3 regions of the Colwellia sp. MT41 genome follow, and region 3 is predicted to be linked to each of the others. Evidence: predicted binding sites of a transcription regulator. Region 3 holds the regulator's gene; each other region holds the start of a gene.

What was found. The regulator FNR, encoded in region 3, switches genes on or off when oxygen is low (the NO sensors DNR and NnrR bind a similar motif). The targets are predictions, from matches to a motif close to TTGATCTAGATCAA.
Region 1: a site for FNR is predicted at 2,270-2,283, ahead of hemN (oxygen-independent coproporphyrinogen III oxidase). Genes of this name have one in related genera too.
Region 2: a site for FNR is predicted at 4,139-4,152, ahead of CMT41_RS00035 (TraR/DksA family transcriptional regulator). Genes of this name have one in related genera too.

The regions. Positions count from the first base shown of each region.
Region 1 is NZ_CP013145.1:4,070,691-4,077,762, forward strand. It holds gene CMT41_RS17210 (DUF3820 family protein) at 1-69, shown strand, start outside; gene rmf (ribosome modulation factor) at 507-680, shown strand; gene hemN (oxygen-independent coproporphyrinogen III oxidase) at 839-2,209, opposite strand; gene CMT41_RS17225 (DUF2489 domain-containing protein) at 2,354-2,842, opposite strand; gene yihI (Der GTPase-activating protein YihI) at 2,848-3,486, opposite strand; gene CMT41_RS17235 (hypothetical protein) at 3,611-3,868, opposite strand; gene tesB (acyl-CoA thioesterase II) at 4,043-4,900, shown strand; gene CMT41_RS17245 (Mpo1 family 2-hydroxy fatty acid dioxygenase) at 4,962-5,504, opposite strand; gene CMT41_RS17250 (mechanosensitive ion channel family protein) at 5,531-6,802, opposite strand; gene CMT41_RS17255 (acyltransferase) at 6,874-7,072, opposite strand, start outside.
Region 2 is NZ_CP013145.1:5,317-12,388, forward strand. It holds gene gyrB (DNA topoisomerase (ATP-hydrolyzing) subunit B) at 1-900, shown strand, start outside; gene glyQ (glycine--tRNA ligase subunit alpha) at 1,052-2,008, shown strand; gene glyS (glycine--tRNA ligase subunit beta) at 2,008-4,074, shown strand; gene CMT41_RS00035 (TraR/DksA family transcriptional regulator) at 4,228-4,542, shown strand; partial or broken gene CMT41_RS19295 (transposase) at 4,633-5,196, opposite strand; gene CMT41_RS18855 (hypothetical protein) at 5,208-5,828, opposite strand; gene lepB (signal peptidase I) at 6,488-7,072, opposite strand, start outside.
Region 3 is NZ_CP013145.1:2,546,630-2,553,701, reverse strand. It holds gene pxpB (5-oxoprolinase subunit PxpB) at 1-147, shown strand, start outside; gene CMT41_RS10900 (biotin-dependent carboxyltransferase family protein) at 227-1,207, shown strand; gene uspE (universal stress protein UspE) at 1,296-2,243, opposite strand; gene fnr (fumarate/nitrate reduction transcriptional regulator Fnr) at 2,402-3,121, opposite strand; gene CMT41_RS10885 (sulfite exporter TauE/SafE family protein) at 3,175-3,921, opposite strand; gene ccoS (cbb3-type cytochrome oxidase assembly protein CcoS) at 3,925-4,131, opposite strand; gene CMT41_RS10875 (heavy metal translocating P-type ATPase) at 4,160-6,637, opposite strand; gene CMT41_RS10870 (FixH family protein) at 7,003-7,072, opposite strand, start outside.

The DNA of each region.
Region 1 (7,072 bases), 1.5 Mb from region 3:
TTAGCTTTAATGTATGAAGTAAAGCTCAACGGGCTAGAAGCTATGCTGCAACCTTTATTAAAAAGTTAATGCTTAATTAAACCTTGCCAAAGTGAGCTAAGTCCCTCAGCAATTAACCTGCTATCAGACTGTCCAATATTAAAGCCTGCCATGCTATTTTCTTTAGAGTAATTTTGTCTAAAAAACAGGCTACTTAATATCTCAAGTAATATCGATTCTCATGACAATTTGTTAAGCAGTTGTTTTAACAAACAATCTTTCAAGGTAGTAAAGTAGCTATTAGAACTTTCTCTTTCGGTCTTTTTTTCAGGCTGGTAATTTAGCTTTTTCCGCTTGCATCACTTGCCAAAATCCTCTTAAATAAACTGTCGATTAAATAAAATTTATGCGAAATATAAGGCAAAGTTAGTAAATCGACCACTCTGTAGTATTTAGAAACCTTTAGCTAATTAGGGTTTCTAAATTTGTTATCAATAAATTTATAAGATAATTACGAGGTGTTGTAGATGAAAAGACAAAAAAGAGATAAATTTGGCAGAGCCCATGCTAATGGCTATCAAGCTGGCTTAGGTGGCAAAGCTAAGGAGCAGTGCCCTTATCAAAATATTGAGGTGAAATCGCACTGGTTAGGAGGTTGGCGAGAGGCCATTACCGATAGGAATATGGGCTTATTTCGCTAACTCAACTTGCCCGCCTAAATAAGCAGAAAATTACCGTGCTAAGCCCCGAACTTAAACATTCGGGGTCATTACCTTCAATAAGTATCTTTAGTAAATTACCTGCAACACGTTAGCCTCAACAAGCAAATCGCAAAGTCTATGCAGGTATACCCAGTAGATTAAATTACCCGCGAGAAGCGCTGTTGATTAATATGTTTTTTCATATAAGCATCAAAGCTCATGCAAATAATACGAATTAGTAAACGGGCTTTTTGCTCGACTTTGATAAAATCTTTATTATTTTCGAGCAAACCATCATCAATAAAGCTATTTAATAACAGTAAATCTTCCGCAAAGTATTCATCAAAGTTAATGTTATATTTTTTATTAATTACCTGTTTATCTAGATACAAGTTACACATTAATTCACCAATAACTTCGCCGCGTAAAATATCATCTTCCGACAAGCTAACACCTTTAATTTGTGCATGCTGGTGTTGTGTAATCGCTCGGTAATATTCGTTCAAATCTTTAATATTTTGGCTAAAGCTATTACCAATGGCACTAATTGCTGACACCCCTAAGCCTAATAGATCACAGCCGCCCTTGGTGGTATAGCCTTGAAAGTTACGATGCAAAGTTCCATCATTTTGCGCGAGTGATAACTCGTCATTAGGCTTAGCAAAATGATCCATGCCAATAAAGTCATAGCCAAAATCACAGAGTTTCTCAATAGCCAACTTCATTAAGGCAAATTTTTCTTGCGTATTAGGTAGCCATTCATCACGCAATTTACGCTGCGCAGCAAAACGACTGGGTAAATGGGCATAGCTAAACAATGAAATACGATCCACATGCCATTGATGTGCTTTCACTAAGGTTTTTTCAAAATTCACTAGCGTTTGATGTGGTAAGCCATAAATAAGATCGATATTAATAGATTTAAAGCCGACCGCTTTAGCATGCTTAATAAAGTCACCAATAAACTCAGTTGACTGTACGCGGTTAATGGCTTGTTGTACCTTTAAATCAAGATCTTGCACACCTAAGCTTAAGCGATTAAAACCTAAAGCATATAAGTGATCGGCTAAGTCCATTTCGATTTCACGAGGATCAATTTCAATACTCATTTCTAAATCATCAGAAAAATCGAACTTTTCTTTAAGCAAGCTGACCAATTGTGTTATTTGTGGCTGGGTTAAAAAACTTGGTGTACCGCCACCCCAATGTAACTGTTTAACTTTATAGTCTTTAAATAATGGCGCTTGTAAGGCTATTTCTTGCGCTAAATATTCCAGGTAAGTATCCGCTTTATCACGATGGCGAGTTACCACTTTATTACAACCACAGTAATAGCAAAGTGTATGACAGAAAGGGATATGTACGTACAATGACAATTCACGGCTTGGTGAATTTGCTATCGCTTCAATAAAATCGTCATGGTTAAAATCATCATGGAACTCTAACGCCGTGGGGTAAGAGGTGTATCTTGGTCCACTGGTGTTATATTTATTTAATAGCGTATTATCTAAAAATTGACTTACTTGCATGTTTTCTTACTCTGTTATTTAGTTAACGAAAACATTATAGCCAGTTGAGATATAGGGTTATTGATCAAGCGCAATAATAGCCTTAATAAGAAGAGCAATAGCGAGAGATTGCCGCTATTGGCGGCAAATATAAAAAGGGGATAACTAAGCAGTTAAGCGAGTGAGCTGCTCTGAGGTGAACTGATGCAGCACATCTAAGTCTGCGACGACTTTATCATGCATTTCATTTAAAGCCTTCATGCGTTGATAGTCTTCGCGCATGCGCTCTTTTTTTGTTAAGGCTTTACGTGCATCACGTATGGCAAAGCCTTTAATTTCATCATATAGAGTATAAATTCCGGGGAACTTGCTCGTTACTTCAGTCACTGTTTTTAAGGATGATAACAGTACCGATAAGCGCCAGCAGCCTTCATCAAATTCACATTGCTCTTGCTGCATAGCGCGAGTAATTAATAACACACTATCAAAAACTTTCTTGTCGTGTTTATTCAATGCTTGTTGCTGTTTTATTTTTGCTTGAGCTTGTTGCTGCTTTTGCTGTGCTACTTGCTTTAATAGCTTGCCCGCATAAAATGCTAAAACCAAGACTATTATCACAGCAAGCAACAAAGCATAAAGCCAAAAATCACTCATTCAGGCTACTCTTTCTCTTTAAAATCGGAAAAGTCAGGGTTATCTAACTTATCCCATAACTCTTCTTCACTACCACTGTTGTTAGCTTCATCGCTAACTTCTTCATCATCTTCTTCATCAAGACCTAATTCAGTCGATAAAGCTTGATGACGCGCCATCATGTCATTGTAGTAATTAACTTCTTGCTCAGTTAAGGCAATATCATCTTCTTGCTTAGCTAAAATACTTTGCAATGCTTCATCTTGCTCAATGGCATCAAGTTCTTGCTCTGCAGACAGTTCATTGTTAACCGGGAGTTCACTCTCAGCATTTTCAACATTTTCAACATTTTCAACATAACGAATACTAGCGATACCTGCTGACTTCTGGCTTTTTTGTGGTGTTTTTACTTGTTTTGTTTTTTCTGCTTTGGCGACAATTTTTCCCAAAGCAATAGGGGTTTTATTCCCTAAACGAGAGTCTGTGTTAGTCACTTGCTGATTGCTATTTGTTTTTTCTTGCACAGCTTCTTTTTGGCGATTGCCCGCCGGTTTACCCGTAGTTTTACGAGTCCGTTTTTCAACTTTAGATAATTCTTGCTTACTTAACTTAGGTTTAGCAGTCGGTGCGTTACCTGGCTTTCTTGATTTTTTTGAACGAGACATAGATACAATTACTTATTTACCAATAATGCCGACTATTTTACGTTATTAAACGCCGAAAAACCTTAAAAAGTAGAAAAAAGACACAAAAAAAGCGCCAATAGGCGCTTTTTTCTGTCTCGCTAGCTTAATGACGAATTTGGATATTAGGGTGAGTATTGATTTCTCCCCCTTTAGAGATAATCGCAATATTGTCATTACAGCTTAACACGGCAATATGCTTATCATGAAAATCTCTAATAAAGTTAAGTTGATAACCAAATTGCGTTAAGCTGCTGGCCGAAAATTTTTGTGCCAGAGTTAATTCTTCCCAGAGATCATCTGCATCACTCGGCATGTTTTGCCGACGTTCCAACAAATTTTCTCTTCGCATTGCTACAGCCATAATTACCTCTTCCCAGTCCAATTATGATTTAATTAAAATTCTGTTATTTGTATTATTATTATTATTTTGCACAAAACTTAACCTACTTTGCATGTAACATCAATAATGATTACACTAGATACCTTAAATAAATTGCTATTTAGGCAAATAGCCTTTGAAATGTAAGGTAAAAAAATGTCACGTGTACTAGACGAATTATCGGCGTTATTAAAATTAGAAGTAATTGAGCAAGGTATCTATCGCGGACAAAGTCAAGATTTAGGCTATAAGGCACTCTTCGGTGGTCAAGTAATGGGTCAAGCCCTTTCTGCCGCTCAAGAGACCATTGCCGCTAATCGCTTTGTTCATTCGCTGCATTCATATTTTTTACGCCCAGGCGATGCAAGTATGCCGGTTGTTTATCAAGTAGAAGTCATTCGTGACGGCGCTAGTTTTAGCACCCGTCGTGTGCAAGCGGTACAAAATGGTAAAACCATCTTTTATATGACCGCCTCTTTTCAACATACTGAAACGGGCTTTGACCATCAAGATACCATGCCAAAGGTTACCCCTCCTGAAGAACTGTCATCATTTACCGATTATATAAAAGCGAATCAGCAGTATATCCCTGAGTCACTGCGCGAAAAATTTTTAGCCGAAAAGCCTATCGATGTTCGTCCCGTGCAACAATATAACTGGTTACAACCAAAGCCAACCAATTCGGCCAGCCAAATGTGGATCAAAGCCAACGGTGATTTACCGAATGATCGAGGCATACATACTTATATGTTGGCTTACACCTCAGATTTTCACTTTTTACCGACTGCGCTATTGCCTCATGGGGCAAGTCATTGGCAGCCAAACTTCCAAATAGCCACCATAGATCACGCTATGTGGTTCCATCGTCCATTTCGCTTCGATGATTGGTTACTTTATTGTATGGACAGTCCGTCAGCGAGTAATGGCCGAGGACTGGTTCGAGGACAGATATATAACCGTCAGGGTGAGTTAGTCGCTTCAACCATGCAAGAAGGGGTGATTAGACAGCGGTAAGGTTTATGGCTATAAAGTTTATAGCCATATCATTTTTGATAGCTAGTTTAACGGACGTTACTTAGCGCGCTTTTGCTAAGGCTTTACGCTTTTCAATCGCTAATGAAGTAATATTTGCTTTTAATACTGGCTCTAAACCAAGCATAAAATACACTTCAGCCATTAAAAATAATGGTCCAATAACAATCTGGCTCAAGTCATCCATAAAAGCCGGTTTCGCTTTTTCATAATGATGACCCAAAAATTGAATAAGCCAACCAACAACAAACAAGCCAATGGCAATATAAAATACCCCCTCAACGCCACTAAATAATTGCGCGATAGCTAAGTTAACTAAAATATACAGCAACATGCCCAAGGCTAAAAAACGGTGTAAAGCCAGATAGTAAATTGCTATTACCGCAAAAATCACCATAGCTAAAGTAAGGTGTAGGGTGAACGGCATACTCAAGATATCATTGATACTTATTTCAAAGCGAATGGTATCCAGCATCAAGGTGACTGCCAACACAATTAAAGGTACACCAATAAAATGGGTGTTAATATTTTTTTGATTTAAATGCACGCTTTTATATCGTGCTAATTGCTCTTCTATTGATTTCATCTTTCACTCTATTGTATGAATTATTTTTATGCGTTTTTTTGCCAATCATAACCACTTGGGTGCTGGAAAATACGTAAATCAAACTGTGGTGCAATGGCAAAAAGATGATCAAAAATATCGGCTTGGATAGCCTCATATTCAGGCCAATTTGTGGTATTAGCAAAACAGTATATTTCTAAAGGTAGTCCAGTTTCCGTGGCAGCCAGCTGTCTGACCATACAGGTTAGGTCATCACGGATACAACTATTTTGTTGTAAGTACTTGGTGATATAAGCACGAAAAGTACCGATATTAGTCAGCTGTCGATTATTGAGTGAATGCAACGATTGCGCAACTTCATCACTATTACTCTCTTGGTCACTATTATTATCTTGCTCATTTTTCGCGAGTTCTTGCTTTTTATCACTGAGATAACCCTGTAATAAGTGGGCATTAGTCAGCTTATTTATTTGTGCTGCGCTATAAAAACCAATACTGCCGATATCAATAATAATCGTGCGCTTAATACGGCGCCCGCCAGTGTTATACATATTACGCCAGTTCTTGAAAGAGTCACTAATCAAGGCGTAAGTTGGTACCGTGGTAATGGTTTTATCAAAATTCTCTATTTTAACCGTACTTAAACCAATTTCTATGACATCACCATCGGCACCATATTTAGGTAATTCAATCCAATCACCGGCAACCACCATGCGGTTCGCTGATATTTGAATACTGGCCACCAAACCTTTAATGGTATCTTGAAAAACCAACAATAAAACCGCGGTTAAAGCCCCTAAGCCACTGAGTAAATAAACCGGTGACTTGTTTATAATAAGCGAAAGAATGACAATAGCAGTCACTAAATATAAGGCTAATTTGATGATTTGAATAATAGCACTTAACGGTAAAAAACGTTGTTTGGCACTTTCTTGGTATATATTTTTACTGACATTTAGCAAGGCGCTAATACAACGAGATATTTGAAAGGTAAGCAATACCTTACTAAATAGCATAAGTAAGGTACTAGCGACACTGCTAGTGTCTATAATAAGTGGGGTTAAAAAGAGTACTAACACTAACGGCAACAGCAAGGCCATTCGACTCAATACGCCATGCTCCATCAAGGTGTCATCCCAGGTGTTTTTGCTATTAATAATGACCTTGTTTATCAACGCTAATACTTGATGTTTTGCCAGATAATAACTTAGCGCGGCAAGCAAAAATATTAAGCAGATGCCTAGGCTAATGGCGCCACTGGCTAAATATTTAGCGCTAAGGCCTTGCTCACTTAACCAAATACTGATCAGTTCATTCATATAGGTTTCCGGTCATAGTCTGGCTAAGTGAATTGACTCGCTGGCAGCAAGCGCTCAGTTTTATTAAATAGTTAATCGTTATACTGCTGGCTAATTTTTTCAAGACGAGCATCTTTCTCATGCCAAAATTGAGTTAACCACTTTTGAAAAGCAATTTTATCATTACGATCTGAAAAGTCGATATGCCCTAAGGCACTACGAATATCCAAAACATGTACTTCAATATGCACCCTTTCTACTTCCCCGCAGACAAAATCACTAAAATTAGGG
Region 2 (7,072 bases), 1.8 Mb from region 3:
ATTCGTACCTTATTACTGACATTCTTTTATCGTCAAATGCCTGAAATTATGGAACGTGGCCATATTTTTATTGCCCAGCCACCGCTTTATAAAGTGAAAAAAGGTAAGCAAGAACGCTACATTAAAGATGATGAAGGTTTAACCGAGTACTTAACAACATTAGCACTTGATAACGCCTCTGTTCATGTTAATGAAGATGCACCGGGAATATCGGGTACTAGCTTAGAACAGTTAGTAAATCAATATCGTAAAACCATGGATATAGTTAAACGTCTATCTAGACAGATGCCTGCTGATATTTTAGAGAAGATGATTTATAGCAGAACTATCACCACTGAAGACTTTTCCGATGAAAGTAAAGTGCAAGACTGGACCAAAGATATTATTACTCAACTAGAAAATCAAGATGGTAACGGTTCAATCTATCAAGTTGAAGTGAAGCATAACCAAGAGCGTAATATATATTACCCGAACTTTATTGTTAGAAAACATGGTATCGATAAAGAATATCATTGTAGTTATGAGCTTTTACAATCAAAAGAGTTTGCCGCAATTATGTCATTAAACACGGAAATTAATGGCTTGATGGAAGATGGCGCTTACGTTAAACGTGGTGATAAAGTTAAGTCAGTAGATACCTTTGATGAAGCTTTGGAATGGTTAATGACAGAATCGAAACGTGGTCTATACATACAGCGTTATAAAGGGCTAGGAGAAATGAACCCTGAGCAGCTTTGGGAAACTACCATGGATCCTGACACACGACGTATGTTACAGGTAACTATCGAAGATGCCATTGCTGCGGATCAACTGTTTACCACCTTGATGGGTGATCATGTAGAACCGCGCAGGAAATTTATCGAAGAAAATGCCTTACGAGTTTCAAACTTAGATATATAGTTCTTATTAAAGCTTAAATAAGATGCCCGGTCTTCATGTCTGGGCATTTTTGTAGCATAAACGTTATAATCGTCAGATGTAAAAAGCGCATGATAATTCCCAGCAAAGACCCTTTGCTCAGTTAACTAAGACAAAAGTGAATTTGAACACCATGACAACTTACCAAAGTAAAACTTTTCAAGGCTTAATTTTACAGTTGCAAGATTACTGGTCACGTCAAGGTTGTGCAATCGTACAACCTCTTGATTTAGAAGTTGGGGCAGGTACCTTCCATCCCATGACTTTTTTACGCTCAATTGGCCCTGAGCCGATCAGCAGTGCCTATGTACAACCTTGCCGACGTCCCACCGATGGTCGTTATGGTGAAAATCCAAATCGCTTACAGCACTATTATCAATTTCAAGTGATGCTAAAACCATCGCCAAAAAATATTCAGCAGCTTTACCTCAACTCGCTAAAAGAGTTAGGTATCGATCCTCTGGTGCATGATATTCGGTTTGTTGAAGATAACTGGGAATCACCTACCTTAGGTGCTTGGGGTTTAGGTTGGGAAATTTGGTTGAACGGCATGGAAATATCTCAATTTACCTACTTCCAACAAGTGGGTGGTTTAGAGTGTAAGCCAGTTACCGGTGAGATTACTTACGGCTTAGAGCGCTTAGCAATGTATATTCAAAATGTGGATAGCATTTATGATCTAGTGTGGACTGATGGCCCATTAGGAACTATCTATTACCGTGATATTTTTCACCAAAATGAAGTCGAGCAATCTACCTATAACTTTGAATACGCGGATGTTGACGCACTATTTAAGCAATTTGACCAATGTGAAAAAGAGAGTAAAAAACTGATTGAGGTAAACTTACCATTACCCGCTTATGAGCAAGTAATGAAAGCATCCCATGCCTTTAATATGCTTGATGCTCGCCATGCGATATCAGTAACTGAACGTCAGCGATATATTTTACGTGTCCGTACCTTATCTAAAGCCGTAGCAGAATCATATTACCAAAAACGTAAAGAGCTTGGCTTTCCCTTATGTAAAAATAGTGAAGGTAAAAATAATGATGCCAGTACGAAGCAAGCTTCAACTAAAGGAGATAAATAATGACTACTGAGACACTCCTTATTGAGCTTGGTACAGAAGAGTTACCACCAAAATCATTAAAAACATTAGCGATAGCTTTTTATGACAATATTAAAAGCCAACTCGATAGCCATAATTTAACTTATAGCGATATTAAGTGGTTTGCTACTCCGCGCCGTTTAGCTGTACAAGTTTTTGATTTAGTTGATAAACAACCAGATAAAATTGTAGAAAAGCGTGGACCAGCAGTCAATGTTGCTTTTGATGATGCCGGTAATGCCAGCAGAGCAGCGCAAGGGTGGGCAAGATCCAATGGTATCGATGTTGAGCAAGCCGAGCGTCTAGTAACCGATAAAGGTGAGTGGTTACTGTACCGTGCGACAGTTGCGGGGAAATATGTTACTGAATTAGTGCCGGATATGGTAACAAGCGCATTAAGTAAGTTACCTATTGCTAAACCAATGCGTTGGGGCGCTGAACGTATTCAGTTTATTCGTCCTGTGCACACGTTAACTATGCTTTTTGGTAGCGAAATAATTGCTGGTGAAGCCCTTGGCGTCAGTTCAAGTAACCAAGTGCAAGGTCATCGCTTTCATCATGAAGGTTTAGTGACCATTAATCATGCTAACGATTACCAAGCCGAATTAATCAAAGCTTATGTAGAAGTCGACTTTAACGTAAGACAAAGTAAAATTGTTGCGCAAATAAAACAAGTCGCTAAAGATATTGACGCTGTCGCTCTAATTGATGAAGAGTTACTAAACGAAGTCACGGCATTGGTTGAGTGGCCGGTAACCTTAGTAGGTACCTTCGATGAAAAATTCTTAAATGTTCCGGCTGAGCCATTAATATACTCGATGAAAGATCATCAGAAGTATTTTCCGGTAACCGATCATCAAGGCCGATTGGTTAACAAATTTATTTTTGTTGCCAATATCGAATCTAAAGATCCAAATACCGTTATTTTTGGTAATGAGAAGGTGATTCGCCCACGTTTGGCTGACGCTGAATTTTTCTTTAAAACAGATAAAAAACAGACTTTAGCATCAAGACTAGCCAGCCTTGAATCAGTATTATTTCAAAAGCAACTGGGTACACTGAAAGCAAAGTCTGAGCGAATCGCTACTTTATCTCAGTTCATTGCCGAACAGTTAAACGAGAATGCACAAGATGCGTACCGTGCTGGCTTACTGAGTAAAACCGACTTGATGACAGAAATGGTACTAGAGTTTCCACAAGTGCAAGGCACTATGGGTAAGTACTATGCATTGCATGATGGTGAAAATGAAAATATTGCCCAAGCACTGGAAGATCAATACCGGCCACGTTTTGCTGGTGATAGTCTACCTGAAGCCAATATTGGCTGTGCAGTCGCTATCAGTGATAAAATTGATACTTTAGTCGGTATCTTTGGTATTAATCAGGCTCCTAAGGGCGATAAAGACCCCTTTGCGCTACGAAGAGCCGCCATTGGTAGTATTCGTATCATCATTGAAAAACAGCTCGATTTAGACCTTGCCGTGTTAATTAACAAAAGTATCGAGTTATTTGGCGATAAATTAGTTAATAACAATACCGCTAGTGATGTTCTTGAATTTATTATGGGCCGATTTCGTGCCTTCTATCAAGAACAGGGTATTAGGGTTGATGTTATCCAAGCGGTATTGGCTAAAAAGCCCAGCGCACCACTTGATTTTGAAAAGCGTATTAAAGCCGTTACCTTCTTTGGTAAATTGCCGGAAGCAGCGACACTTGCTGCCGCAAATAAGCGTGTTGGTAATATACTGGCTAAATTTGATGGTGAGCTATATCAAGCCTTTAACAAAGATTTAGCAACAGAACAAGCGGAAAACGATTTAGCAAATATCTATCAAGAAATAAGCTTGAAAGTAGCTCCCTTGATGGCTGATAAAAATTACCAAGCCGCACTGACTGAATTAGCACAGCTTAAAACACCTATAGATACTTTCTTTGATAGTGTTATGGTGATGAGTGATGATGAAGCAGTTAAAATTAACCGGTTAACCTTGCTGAATGAAATTAGAAATAGTTTCTTTGCCATAGCGGATATATCAGTGCTGCAGTAATAAACTCAGCGACAAAATAGCGATCAAAGGTCATGGTAACATGGCCTTTTTTTATGGCTGAAATTTGAGCTAGAGCAATAATAACAGTACAAATAGGCGTAAGGTGAATGTAAGAGCTAATATAAAGAGATACCGAGTCATAAGGAGCTGTTTATGCCAAGCAAAGAAATCACAATATTATTGAAAAATAAACAAACACAGCTAACCAAGCGCATTGCCGCCATAGAAGCTGACTTTCATAAAGGCAGATCACAGGATTTTTCTGAGCAAGCTACGGAGACAGAAAATGATGGTGTACTTGATGAAATACATCACGAAGCAAAGTTAGAATTAACCTTAGTTAAATCGGCATTACAACGAATAGCCGAAGGATTATACGGACATTGTGAGGAGTGTGATGAATTGATAAACCCAGACCGTTTATCGGCGTTACCTTATACAAGCAAATGTATTAACTGTGCACTTTAGGCTCTGTTGTTGTTGTTGTTGTTGTTTAGTGTGGGCGAGTAAACAAGCGATACGCATAAACCCATCCATGGCTGAGGGATCCCCATTTCTTTATCTGAATTGTGCATCCGCGCATGCCTTTAACCCTCCTAGTGCTAGAGCAATGTCAGCAACATTAAACTGATATTGTTCTCGTCTGATTAACTCCTTTCCCAATCGAAAATAAGATAGTACTCGTCTAGATTTAACCGTGTTAGCTTGGAAGTCTTTATAGTAGCCTTTTATGTAAGCCATTTTTCCTACCAATATCAATGAAAATTGGGTAAGCATTGCTATCATGAGTAAAATATTTACTCGTTCTAAACTTGAACTTCGGCAAAAATTTAGTGCTAGGCCGTAACGTTCATTTTTTGTATCTCTAAAGCCTTCTTCTATCTGCATTCGTTGATTGTATAAGTTGACAATCCGCTCTGCAGGCCACTCTAATTCAGGCATGTTGCTCACTAACAACCAAGGCTCTCTACCGCCTTTAGCATACTCTAAGCTTACGCTTCTTCTACTTTTTTTACCGTCTAATGTTTTCGTACTCCTTCCTTTGGAGGCTTTTTTATAAAGGACGGCTGTGCAAGTGTGCTTTTGCGTCTTTCCCAACAAACATGTCCCTAAGTGCTTTTTTTCATTGACTTTTACTTGTGAAAATAATTCATAAACACTCTGCCATTGCTCTTCAACTTGAAGACTACTCTACCTCGTAAACGGCCAAGCCAAAACCATCCTTGTGCTTCTACTTCTTTAAACCACGGAACCCTATAACCAGCATCGGTTGAAATTATTGGGGTTATATTTTTAGGAAGAACTAACGCTAATTTATTCAAAAAATCTTTATGAGCGGTAACCGTGCCAAGTTGTTTTTCTGGATAAACTTCTTCATAAAGAGTAAATGCTCTGCCCCCTATAGGGATCACCGCGCGCAATATTTGTTTATCTAGCCTATTTACAGGTGACCAATCAATAATAATCAAAGGATATTTGATATTCTTGAGGCTGACTTTAGCAATCGCAGCATAAACACCTATCCGCTCTTGGTGTAAATTTTCATTGCCTAATAGCCGACAGACACGTTTAATGGAGTTTTTAACTTTTGCTTTAGTATTGATGATACCTCTGCCTAAACCTGTAAGGGTAAGCGTTTCATCCATTGCAAGTGAGTCAGTACAATCTAAAACAGCTTTGATCCTCCGTTTATCATTAATAGCATTAAAAGAAGACATTTTGAAAAAGGTGTGTAACATAGTGGATGTATTCATGAATATTGACGTCAATTGGGTTTTAGAGAATTTAATGATCGCCGATATTCATGGGTACACCTAACCTTATTTAACTATTTTTATGCTTTTTTTAATGAGTCTCCCGGCCCAAGGGTTTCGCTTAGGCGAAATTTTCTGCGAAAAGAGAGGGTATCTTTAGTTAGTTTATCTCATCTTTTTTCACCGTAAGCGCTGGGGAATTAAACCCAACTAAGATTAAAAAGTTATGGGGATTCGTCAGCCATGGGGCTCTACACAAGCATCAGGACAGTGTGCTCCTGCACTGTCTAGTAAGGGTATATCCATATACCGTCATGCTTGTGACGCTCGCTTTTATCACACCACCAACACTCACTGTAAAATCAATAGCCTTACTATATTACCAACACCTAACTACAACACCGCTGCTTTAACATGCAAGAAAATCAGCTAGGAGAGGAGAATGACAGTAGAGAAACATAACTTACACCGCGAATTCCCACATTTAACCGATGAAATACAGCACTTATAAATGAATGACAACTATTTTTATAGAAGCTTTAATGAGTATCATGAAGTTGATAAATAAATTCACCGAATAGAGCAGGGTGTTGAAAATAGCGGCATAGCTATTACCATAAAATAGGCCTTGCCAACACCCGTTCGGTTTTTTCTATTAGTTAGATACCATAAATATCTTTGAAAAATCGTTTAGCGCGGGGAAGATAAAAATTATTATAATCTACAGAAAATGCGATGGCTGTTGCCTTGCCTCGCAACTCTTGATGTGGCACAAAGCCATAAACACGAGAATCGGCACTATGGCGGCGATTGTCACCTAACACGAGATAATGACCCGCAGGTACCGTTATCGGGCCAAAATTGCTAAGCCTATTACTTGCTGTGTTATCAATGTTTATCTGATGTTTAATATTCGCTAATTTTTCTATTGTTACCGTTACACTCGCGGAATCTGCTGACCAGGTACTTTTACTTGAAGGGCTATAAGATAAGGCTAAACCGTTTATTTCAATAACTTCATTGTTCATCGCGACGACATCACCAGGTAAACCCACAATTCGTTTAATTAATCGAAGATCAGCCGGTTTAGATTCGAAGACTACAATTTCTCCACGTTGTGGTGTATTAAGGGCAAGTAATATTATATCGGTAAAGGGCAAGCGTAAATCATAGGCCATTTTGTTTACCACTATGCGATCACCTACTTTAATGGTGGGCTGCATTGAACCGCTAGGTACTGAATA
Region 3 (7,072 bases):
GGTGGTTGGAATATTATAGGTTTATGTCCTGTTGATATGTTTAATCCGCAAGCAAAGCCGATAATGCCACTCGCAGTAGGCGATAGGGTAAAGTTTATCGCCATTGATAGACAGCTGTATCTTAACCAAGGCGGGAAATTATCTTGATGTTTGGGACGGTAATCAATAGCCACTTAAATAAGCTTAAACGAGGGCAGGTGAGTACGGGGATGAAGGTTATAGCCTTATGAGTAAAGTACTAACTAAAGCGGCTATTAACCCGTTAGGTTTTTTAGTCACTAATGCCGGGGTGTTGAGCTTAGTTCAAGATGCAGGCCGTTTTGGCGCCTTTAATTTAGGACTAACCAACGGCGGCCCGGCAGACTCCTTAGCTTTTTATTGGGCCAATAGCTTATGTGGTAATGCACTTAATGCGACCGTTATTGAAATTAGTTTAGGTGGTTTACAGTTAATAGCACAAGTCGATTGTATTATTGCGGTTACCGGTGCACCCATGCCGCTAACCGTCAACGGCCGCGCAAAAACACTTTGGCAAAGCTTCCTTGTTAAAGCCGGTGATAGTGTTTGCTTGGGGTTTGCGTCTGTTGGTGTACGTTGCTATTTAGCGGTAGCGGGTGGCTTTGTCATTAAAGCCAGTTTTGGTAGCACAGCCACCGTTTGTCGAGAGTCGGTCGGCGGCTTAAAGGGGGCTAAAATCGCCGTTAATGAGGTATTACCTTGCCATGTTGTGTCGAGAGGAGGTTATCTGCGAAAACACTTAATGCTACCTGAGTCTCGACAACCCCACTATGCCAATGAGGTGCTATTACACACGGTACTCAGTTATCAGCAGCAACACTTCTCCGCGATAGAGAAAAGGCTGTTCTTTGCTAATGACTATCAAGTGAGTAAACACTGGGACCGTATGGGTTATCGTTTGCAAGGGCGAGCGATAAAGGCAGATATTAATGGTATATTATCGGAAGGCATTTGTTATGGCGCCGTGCAAATACCGGCAGATGGTCAGCCCATAGTGTTACTGAATGACAGACAAACTATTGGCGGCTATCCTAAAATTGGTGCAGTTATTTCATCCGATTGTGCCAAGCTTTCGCAATTACGCCAAGGTGATAGTGTGCACTTTGAGGCTATCTCCATGTCACAAGCAGATAACTTATTTCACCTTAACTTAAGTCGCCTTAAACAAGCGCAGCTTATTCACTTATAACTAGCGGCATTAACAATATTTAAAAGACAAAACGGCAACACTGAGGTAGTTTTGCCGTTTATTTAAGTTTTTCGTTTGCGGGGGCCGTTTAATCAGCCAGTGGTGACACATAACCATCAGGTTTGAGGGCCAGTACATCACAGTTTAACTGGTCGATAACATGCTCGGCCGTATTACCAATCAGCGCGGCAGAGATGCCAGTACGACCAACAGTGCCTAAGATAACTAATTCAGCATCAATTTTTAACGCTACTTGCTCAATAACGCTTTCGGGCAAACCTTCTTCAACATAAGTGTTAGCCAAGGGAATGTCAAAGCTATTTGCGTGCTGTCTCATCGCTTCTTGATGGTGTGCTTGCATGGTACTGTTGTATTCACTGGCATCAAACTCTGGGATTTCAATAGCAATATTGACTGGGGTACCAGGGTAGGAGTTCACTAAGTGCACATTGGCGGTAATTAACTGGGCAAGATTTTTTGCTTGTGTGGTTATGGTATTATTTAAAGATAAGTGTTCAGTTTCATCACTACCAACATTAACCGCCGCTAATATATTGCCTTGTAGAGGCCACTCGTGCTCTTTAACGAGTAACACTGGGCAAGGACATTTTCTCAATATATGCCAATCGGTTGGGGTGAATACCACCGATTTGAACTTATCATGTTGGTGTGTGCCTTTAATCACTAAATCATAATTATGTGCAATAACTTGCTTGATAATGGCTTCAAAAGGTCGGTTATGCCAAACCACTTGGCTGGTAATCTTCATTTTGCAATTTGTTGCTAAGATAATGTCATCTAGCCATACTTGTCTTTCTTTAATAACCATTTGGCGCATGTTATCTCGGTCGACACTGGATAAAATAGTGGTCATCTCATAAGAAAAATCAAAAATACTAAAAAAAGCGGTAATATTTATTTGCTGATCAGGGCGAGCCGTGTGAATTCTTTCAGCAAGGTCTATGGCTCTTTTAAGTGCTTTTTGTTCTTCTGTTGTCGGATCAATCACAACAAGGATATTTTGATACATGTCCATGGCAACCTCTGGCAAAATAAAGGGTAAGTTCAGCAACGTTAGCTTATTTATAGCAAAGTTGACAAATTAATGCTTGTTTTAAATCAAGTTTAATTTTCTTTGGTTTTATTATCTTTAGGAATATATAAAACCAAGAGCAAGAAACTAGTTGAGGGGGGTTAGAGCGCGGCTGTCTCACAGAGTTTGTCGGTATCTAAGATGGTAATTAATTTACCATCGACTTTAATTAAAGCACTTTTATGGAAGCGATTAAATAAGCGGCTAACCGTTTCCACGGTTAAACCAATATAATTGCCAATGTCACTACGGGTCATGGTCAAACGAAACTCTGTCGCTGATAGGCCACGGGCATGGTAGCGCTCACTTAAGCTGACGATGAAGGTGGCGACACGTTGTTCGGCATTTTTTCTATTAAGCAGGGTAAGCATTTGCTGATCAGTTTTAATTTCGTTACTCATCAAACGTAACACCTGTTTTTTCAGCTTAGGCATAGTATCAGATAATACATCTAACTGAGTATATGGAATTTCACAGACCATTGAGGTTTCTAGCGCTTGGGCAAAACTTGGGTGAGAATCTTCAGCGATGGCATCAAAGCCAAGTAAATCACCCGCTAAATGAAAGCCAGTAATTTGCTCTTCGCCTTGTTTATTAACGGTAAACGTTTTGAATGTACCTGAACGTATGGCATATAAGGCATTAAATTTTTGACCATCATGAAAAATTTTATCGCCTTTATGAACCGGACGTTTACGGTCAATAATTCCGTCAAGGGTATCAAGTTCTTTATCATTGAGAGAAAAGGGTAAACATAGCTCACTAATACTACAGTTTTGACAATTGATATGTTGTGTCGAAGGACAATTTATATTGGGCATGTTATTACTCTGTGATCTAACTAGTTACACTAAAATAAGGCAAGTCTATGTTATTAGAACATAAGTTGATATGCAACAATAAAACTATAGCAGCCATAGCCAATAAGTGAAATTGCCATGATTTTCCTAAAAATGTGGTTGACTAGTAGTTTTTTTATGCTACCGATCCCCAGTGATAATGCTACTAAGGCCGGTAAAGTGCCTAAACCGAAAAAAAGCATAATTGCTGCGCCTGTTAGGCTACTACCGCTAGCGAGTGCCCACGTTAGGGTCGAATAGACTAAGCCACAAGGTAACCAGCCCCATAAAGCGCCTAAGCCCAGTGCTTTTTTACTATTATCAACAGGGATCACATGTTTGGCAAGTGGCGATATAAACCCCCACAAACCTTTACCCAGTGATTCAATGCGGTTAAGCCATAAAAGCCATTGTCCGATATATAAACCCAATAAAATAAGGAAGACAGCGGCAAGTAAACGCAAGCCAGCAATAGGTACGCCAATATTCTTAGCGGCAATTGAGCCAGTAAAACCGACAATCGCGCCAATTAAACAATAACTGGCAATACGTCCGATATGGTAGAAAAAGACTAAATTCAAACGAGATGTTGCTGGGGAGCAGTTGGACGGTGCAAGGTTTACCGTAACAGGTATATCGCCTGGGCTAGTGTTTTTAGCCCTTGCTAAGTGAGTCGGTTTGATAGCCGAGGTCAGCATAGTGGTAATGCCACCACACATAGCCAAGCAGTGACCAGAGCCGAGTAAACCGATGATAAAAGCGGAAAACAGATCTAAACTCATTAGTTATTTGAGACTTTTCTGTGCTCTGGCACTGCTGGCTATTTCATCCTCTGGCCTTTCTTTATTACTTTTTGGCTGTTGTTTTTCATCAAAAAGAATACTCATGCCTTGTTTCTCAAGGTCGTCAAATTGTTCAGCCTTCACTGCCCAGAAAAATAGGTAAATCGCTAAAGCGGTTAACATAACGGCGACTGGGATTAAAATATACATAATGCTCATTGTTAATTTACCGTTTAATTTACTGTTTAAGTATACGTAATGAATTACTAATCACTAGAATCGAGCTGGCCGACATGCCAATTACTGCCATATAAGGTGTTATATAACCGGCCACAGCTAAGGGTAATACCATAGCATTATAACCAAAGGCCCATAAGTAATTTTGGAAGATTATTCGACGCGTTCGGCGAGACACTTCTATCAAGGTATTGATACTGCTTAGTTTGTTATTAAGCAATATCACATCTGCGCCACTTTTAGTAATATCTGCACCACAGCCCATGGCAATAGATATATGAGCCGCGCCAAATACCGGTGAATCGTTAACACCATCCCCAATCATAGCGACGTTAAAACCTTGCTCTTGGGCATATTTAATTTGCTGCATTTTATCTTGGGCACTTAAGCCGCCCAAGACTGTATTAAGGGGGAGTATTTTCGCTAAATTGTCACATGCTACTTGGCCATCACCCGATAACAATAAAGTTTTGTTGTCTTTGTTTAAGCTAGATATGGTGGCAAAGGCTTCATCACGAACTTTATCAATTAAGTAAAAAGCGGCAATAATCTTTTTATTAGCCATTAACAGGCAGCGGGTACCATTAAATGATGGTGTATGACTATGATCCAGCACAGCGTTTTTCTCTAACCAGGAGCGTTTACCAATGGCATAGTCAATGTTATCAATAATACCGCTAACACCTTGACCAGAATGAACTTTTACCTGCTTCGCCGTTAGACTGTAATCTCTATGTTCGGCAAAAGGCTTGGCAATAGGGTGCTCAGAGTGCGCTTCTAATGCTGCGGCAATGGCGAGTACTTGCGCTTGGCTGTAGTTTGAGCCAGTAATACTTGCATCGTTATCAATTAACTCAACCAGGTGAATGGTAAATTCACCTGTGGTCAAGGTACCGGTTTTATCAAAAGCAAAACAATTTATTTTTGGCATGGTCTCCATAACATGACCACCTTTAATCATAATGCCAGCGCGATTTAACCGCGTAGTGGCACACGTTAATCCGGTAGGTGTTGCTAAAGAAAGTGCGCAAGGGCAGGTAGCCACTAAAACGGAAAGGGTAATCCAAAAGGCTTCTTCTGGCAGGTGTTGCTGCCAATAAATCGCCGTAGCAATGGAGGTTAATAGAATAAGGGCAATAAAGTACTGAGCTATTTTATCCGATAACTGGGCTATTTTGGGTTTGTGCGCTTGTGATTGCTCACTTAAACGAATCAGTTGGCTCAAAAATGATTGGCTAGTCGCTTGTTGCACTTGTACGGTAATATTGCCGTCACCGTTGAGTGTACCAGCGAAAACACGGTCATTTATTGTTTTACTAATAGGTAATTGCTCGCCCGAGAGCATGGCCTCATTTAATTGGCTAACGCCTGAGGTAATAACACCATCAGCTGGGACTACTTCACCGGGTTTTATAATAACGATATCGCCTTTAAGCAACTGTTTTGCTGCTACTAATACTTCTTTGTGGTGAGTCTCTTTGCTTGGCGTATCTAGGTCGACGTTATCGCTCACCGCGATGACTTTGGTTGCCGTCATCGGCATTAATTTTAATAAGTTAGCCGAGACTTGCGCGGCGTGCGCACGCGCTCTAAATTCTAAGAATTTACCAATAAGCAGAAGAAAAGTGAACATGGCAACAGACTCAAAGTACACTTCACCTTGCTGGGTAATCGTTGCCCAAGCACTGGCGGTAAAGGCTAAAATAATGGCAATAGAGACGGGTACATCCATGGATAAACGCTTTGTTTTCAGGGCTTTTATTGCCCCGATATAGAAGGGCCAGGCACCATAAAAAATAATAGGCGTAGCCAATATAAAGCTGACCCAGCGTAAATAGACTTTATTGTGTTCAGTCATATCTGTAAAGGCACCAAAATAAAGACCAAAGGCTATCATCATGATCTGCATCATTAAAATACCGCTAATACCCAAGCGTCTAATAAAATCTTTACTTTGTTTTTTATTGCTTAATTCCGCATCATTGGCTTTAAAAGGCAGTGCTTGGTAGCCAACATTGTCGATAGCTAATAAAATAGTACTTAATTTTATCGCACTATCACGCCATTTTACCGTGGCTCTTTGGGTCGTCGCATTCACGTTAATACTAAGTAAACCGGTTAATTTACCCAGCTTCATCTCGATAAGCCAAGCACAGGCGGCGCAACTCATGCCATCAATGCTTAGTATCGCCTCTTTACTTTCTTTATCTTGACTATCACCTTGAAAAACAAACTCACTTTGCAATACCGCTTCATCAAGTAACTTATGTTTTTGCAATTGTTCAGGCACTAAAGCTTGGCTTTTATGCGCCGGTTCAGTTCTTACGGCATAATATTGCGTTAAGCCATTATCAACAATGGTTTGAGCTACCGCTTGGCATCCCACACAACACATTATTTTTGCTGTGTTATTGATGGTAACAAACAGCTTAATACCCGAGGGAATTTCTTCATTGCAGTGAAAACATTGGCTAGTCATGGCTTACTTTCTTAAGGGCTGGGAATAAAATAGTGAGCGATAAGGCGCTCACTATAATAATTTAATGTTGCTATGTTTATACCCGTTACCAATCAAAGTGCAGGATTTCAGTGGGAATTAAAAGGACTTTAGGCAAGGAAAATAATGTAAGCATAGTCACTCTATGGTTTTATTATTTAACGCGGTATAAAGTCTTTTTAAACCCATCGAAGAAGCGTTTGAGCAACATCACTTCATCGTTGCTGTGATTTTATAATGGAACAACCATTATTTCATCACAGCGCCTTGAATTGACATTGCTCAAGCACTCTGAAACATGCATCTTGAATGGTATCGGGTATAGAGGCGTTTAACGTATTGAGCTTTTACTGAGCTTTAATTGGATTTGGAATTAAATCGATAAAATCACTTTGTGGTAAGCTAATGGTATCTTGA